One region of the Rhodopirellula sp. J20-39 genome, then DNA from elsewhere that is predicted to be linked to it. Evidence: riboswitches for the same ligand, from Rfam matches in the RefSeq annotation. Region 1 holds a riboswitch; the other holds the start of a gene.
The links. Region 1 has a riboswitch for cobalamin ahead of ACR3ZL_RS01265 (ribonucleoside-diphosphate reductase subunit alpha). Riboswitches for the same ligand answer to the same signal wherever they lie in the genome.
Positions count from the first base shown of each region.

Region 2: it holds a riboswitch for cobalamin, as region 1 does, so the genes downstream of both, ACR3ZL_RS26570 (DUF1559 family PulG-like putative transporter) here and ACR3ZL_RS01265 (ribonucleoside-diphosphate reductase subunit alpha) in region 1, are expected to answer to the same signal.

Region 1 is NZ_CP195123.1:374,917-377,314, reverse strand. Features, by position in the region: gene ACR3ZL_RS01270 (ABC transporter permease) at 1-931, shown strand, start outside; cobalamin riboswitch at 1,005-1,232, shown strand; gene ACR3ZL_RS01265 (ribonucleoside-diphosphate reductase subunit alpha) at 1,427-2,398, shown strand, end outside.
Region 2 is NZ_CP195123.1:7,327,923-7,330,320, forward strand. Features, by position in the region: cobalamin riboswitch at 515-798, shown strand; gene ACR3ZL_RS26570 (DUF1559 family PulG-like putative transporter) at 941-1,738, shown strand; gene ACR3ZL_RS26575 (DUF4465 domain-containing protein) at 1,744-2,398, shown strand, end outside.

The sequences.
Region 1 (2,398 bases):
CCGTTTAACCAGCACGTTAGACGAATCACTCGGGGACCGGATCGCTGAACTGGATGGCGTCGCCGATGTAATCCCTGGCCTCGCCGATGTGGTCTCGTTCGCTGATGTTGGTTTGTACGTCGTTCCGGTCAGTGGTCTGAAACCGGAAACCCAAGTCTTCGACGCAATGGAACCAGTCGCCGGTCGGCGATTGCTAAAGTCCGACGAACGCGCCGTGATGGTCGGCGTCACGCTGGCCGAGACGCTAGGCAAAGAAGTGGGCGAAACACTTGAAATCGTCGAGGGCGAAGCTTACGAAGTGATCGGCATCTATGAGAGTTTCAACGTGCTTCAAAACGGATCGTTGGTTGTCTCCGTTGGCGAACTGCAACGGTTGATGGGACGCGAAGGCGAGGTGTCCGGTTTCAGCATCATCACCACCGATGCATCCGACCGAGATCAAATGGACCGAATCGCTGCGGACGTCGAGGCGATGGAACCCGAAGTCAAAGTTCGCCCCACCCGCGAACATGTTGAATCGCTATCGGAAATCCAACTTGCCGTTGCCATGGCTTGGCTCACGTCGATGGTTGCGACCATCATCGGCAGTGTTGGCGTACTGAACACCATGTTCATGTCGATCCAAGAAAGGACGCTCGAAATTGGACTGCTGCGCGCGATCGGCTGGACTCGCAAACGAATCGTTTCAATGGTCTTGCTCGAATCCATCTTATTGAGTTTGATCGGTGCCTTCATTGGCATCGCGGTCGCCTTCTTCCTGGTGGCGATGCTGACACACATGCCGGCGGTCAACGGATTGATCGAAGGAAAGATCCGCACCGGTGTCGTCATGCAGGGACTCTTGATCGCCGTCGTCGTCGGATTCCTGGGTGGACTGCTTCCCGCCTTCGCCGCCTCCAAATTGTCCCCCGCCGAAGCGCTTCGGCATTAATCCTTTTGGCGTGCTGACAGGACTGAAACCAGATCCCCCAAACGCTTCCGCTTGACGAAGCGATTTCAACCGATATGGTTGGGGCGTTCGTGGTGATGAGCCGTGCTTCTGGCACGATTCATGAACAGGGAACTCCGGTGAAATTCCGGGATGGTCCAGCCGCTGTGAACTGCCGCAACCTTCGGGTTGCAAGTCAAAATTTCTTCTTTGGAAGTGCCATTGTTCGCGATCAAGCGAATGAGAAGGCAACGAACTTTGATCGGCAGTGAGTCAGAAGACCTACCACGAAATAGGCGATTTGGATGCCCTCTCGGATTGGGGCGATCGTTGCGACAACAAAGCATCCATTGTGAGTTGTCTGGGTTTGTTCTTGTGTCAGTTCTTGATTCGCTAGCCAGGTGCGTTTGCGCGCTCTGAGAATCGGAATCCAGCATTCAACGGAAAACGGGGTCCGGGTGCCGCTGCGCAACCACTCCGTCAAAAGGGAGTCACCGCATGGAATCTTCAGCGGAAAACACACGTACCGGAATGGTTCGCAAACGAGACGGTCGCGAAATTGAATTCGATTCTCGGCGAGTTCAAACCGCGATCGAAAAGGCGTTTCGAGCCGAACTCAACCTCGCCGATGGACAACCACTGGCCAGCGACGTGATCGACCACATCATGCAAATCGTGGCGCAAATCGAAGATATGATCGTACACCCCCAACGCAATTCGCCCGTAACGGTGGAACAGATCCAAGACATCGTCGAAATCGGTTTGATGAAACGGGAACACTTCCGTGTTGCCCGCCGCTACATCCTTTACCGCACCGAACACGCACGTATCCGAGCCATTCGTGGGACGGACACCGCGTTGGATTCGCTAGACGAAAACCTACACGCACCCCACAACGCCGAACCCCGAGTCCGTGTGGAACTGGAACCCGGCGTCCGCGTCCCATTCGACGAAAGCCGAATCACGCGTTTCCTGTCGAAATGTCCCGAGTCCAAGCTTCCGGAAGTTGACACTGATGCGATCGTCGCCGAAGTCGTTCGAGGTGCGTTTGATGGAATGACGCCCGACGATGTCACGCGAGCCCTGGTGCTGTCCACCCGTAGCCGCATCGAACGAGATCCCGCTTACGACGCTCTCGCCGCGCAATTGCAACGCTCGATCGTTTACCGTCAATCATTAGGCAAAACGCAATTCGACGAGGGCTTCACCGACACCTACCGCGACCACTTCGAGCACTACGTGATCGAAGGCGTGCGTGCCAAGCGATTATCGAATGATCTCCGCGGATTTGACATCAATCGAATCGCGACTGCACTGAAACCAGAGCGTGATGCTCGGTTCCGGTATCTCGGGATGCAAACCATCTTCGATCGTTATCTGCTGCACATCGAAGGTCGCCGCATCGAAACGCCCCAGTATTTCTGGATGCGAGTCGCGATGGGACTTGCATTGGCTGAAAGCGAAAACCGC
Region 2 (2,398 bases), 620 kb from region 1:
AGGAGGCGGGAACCAGGAATTTCAGTAGGTGCCGATTTCGGGCGTCACGCTAACTGACCAATAGAATCTCGCAAAGCCATGCAAAAGATTCGGGGGCGATCACCCCAAACGCAGCCGTTCTTCGCCGTACTATACGCCCATCGGTCGTGATCGCAGCAACCAATTGACGGACAATTCATCCAACCTTCACACCATCGAACCTTCGCATTGGCCAAGGCGAATGGTCTTCCGCCGCATCGATATTCTTCATTCGAACGGGCTAGACCCTCCTTAGACCAAAATGTCCTGTTAAGCCGCCCAACAGTCTGACGCCCTCAACGGGAAATTCCAGGCCCACGTTTACCCACTGCGTGCCGATCCACGCCGCCGGACCAAGTAGCGAACGCCGGCCCCCACTCCCCAAAGTGAGCAAATTGGCCGTAAATGTCACCGTTTTCTAAACAATCGCAGACTTCGACCAACGCGAACCGCTGAAATGTTTTGCGTTGACATCGGATCCCCATCTATCAATACTCCTTACCTAACGATACTGGGTGCCGTGGCGATCAAGCTTGATTGTCACGAGAACAGGGAACTTCGGTGAGATTCCGAGACGGCCCGGCCGCTGTATCCGATGCCCTGAAGACGGGATGGTTTGCTGATTTTAGTGGCTTGCCAATTCGTGTTCTGGACCCAAATCTCTTCTTGGCCATTGCCGGTCCGGTTGCGAGTGCTCACAGCACTCCGATCTTCGCGGCGAGAAGGCGAGACGTGGGAAGCATCGGGAGTCAGAAGACCTACCTTGTATTGGACGTCTGCTTTGGGTGATCGTGGTATCGCTCTGGGCGACCTTCTTGGGTGAGGTCAACGTCAGGAACTTTTTCCTTTCCTGTTGGGATGAATCTGTACTTTGATGGGCGCTGCCTGTCATCGCACAAATCGTTCTGTGATCTTGTCCGCAATGCTTTCAGTGCACTCTCGTCGCTGTCGATCCGCCTTCACTCTAGTCGAGCTGTTGGTCGTGATCGCAATCATTGGCGTCCTCGTTGGGCTGTTGTTACCAGCCGTCCAGGCCGCCCGCGAAGCGATGCGGCGAGCGTCCTGTCAAAACAACTTGCACCAGATCGGCCTTGGCCTACATAACTATCACGCCGCCTTTGGAAAGTTCCCACCTGGCGCCATCGAAGTTCGACCGCAAGTGGCCGATGGAAAACAATTCGCTTGGTCCGCATTCATCTTGCCGTACCTGGAACAGGCGGCGTTGGCCGAGCGGATCGATTTCAATCGACCGTTTGACGACCCCGCCAACCTAGACGCGGCAGCCGAAATGGTGGCGGCCTATATCTGTCCGTCCACGCCGCGATCCGAACCTCGTATTGGCGGCATGGGTGTCACCGATTATGGCGGCATCTATGGCGAACGGATCGTATCGCGGAACACGCCTCCTAACGGAATGATGCTGCACGATCGTGCGTTGGGTTTCCGAGACATTCTCGATGGCAGCTCCAACACCGTGATGATCGCTGAAGACGCTGCGTTCCCCGATGGTCAGTGGATCAACGGGCGCAATTTGTTCGACCAAGCCTTTGGCATCAATCAAGCACCCGTCTTTGAAAACGACATGCGCAGTTTTCATCCGACCGGCGTGATGTCACTTCGATGTGATGGATCGACTTACTTTTTGACAGACCACATCGACCTCGAAATCCTGGCGGCCTTTTGCACGCGCAACGGCCACGAAACCTATCACCTTGAATAATCAACATGCATAAGCGATTCAAAAACCGTCAAGCGATTACTCGTCGTCAAACCGCATCGCGCCGTCCAGTGTCGCGTCGTTTGCTAGTGCAATCCTTGGAAAACCGCCAATTGCTTGCTGCGGGACCGTATGCCCCTGCCGCCGGCCAAGTCGGTTCCACGGCGATCGCCAAAGATGATTCGGCAATCGTGGGCTGGGCCACTTCGGTCACCAATTACACCGAAGGTGCCAACCTCACCGAGACTTGGAAGCAATCCAGCAACGCACTCGGCCCAGCCGAAGGATTGCCCGGAAGCATCGTGTCACTGGGCAGCGGTGGGTCACTGACCTTGTCGTTTGAAACTCCCATTCGTGACGGGATGGGTGCCGACTTCGCTGTCTTTGAAAACTCATTCTCCGACACGTTTTTGGAACTGGGATTTGTTGAAGTCTCTTCCGACGGCGTTAACTTCTTTCGTTTTGATGCGGTTTCACTTACGAACGGGCCTGTCAACTCCTTCGGCAGCGTAGATCCCACCAACCTGAACAATCTTGCTGGCAAGTACCGTGGTGGATTTGGCACTCCGTTTGACCTAAGCGAACTCAGTGGTGAAAGCGGCCTCGACGTCACGGCAGTCACCCACGTGCGTCTGGTTGACATCATTGGGGACGAGTCAGCCC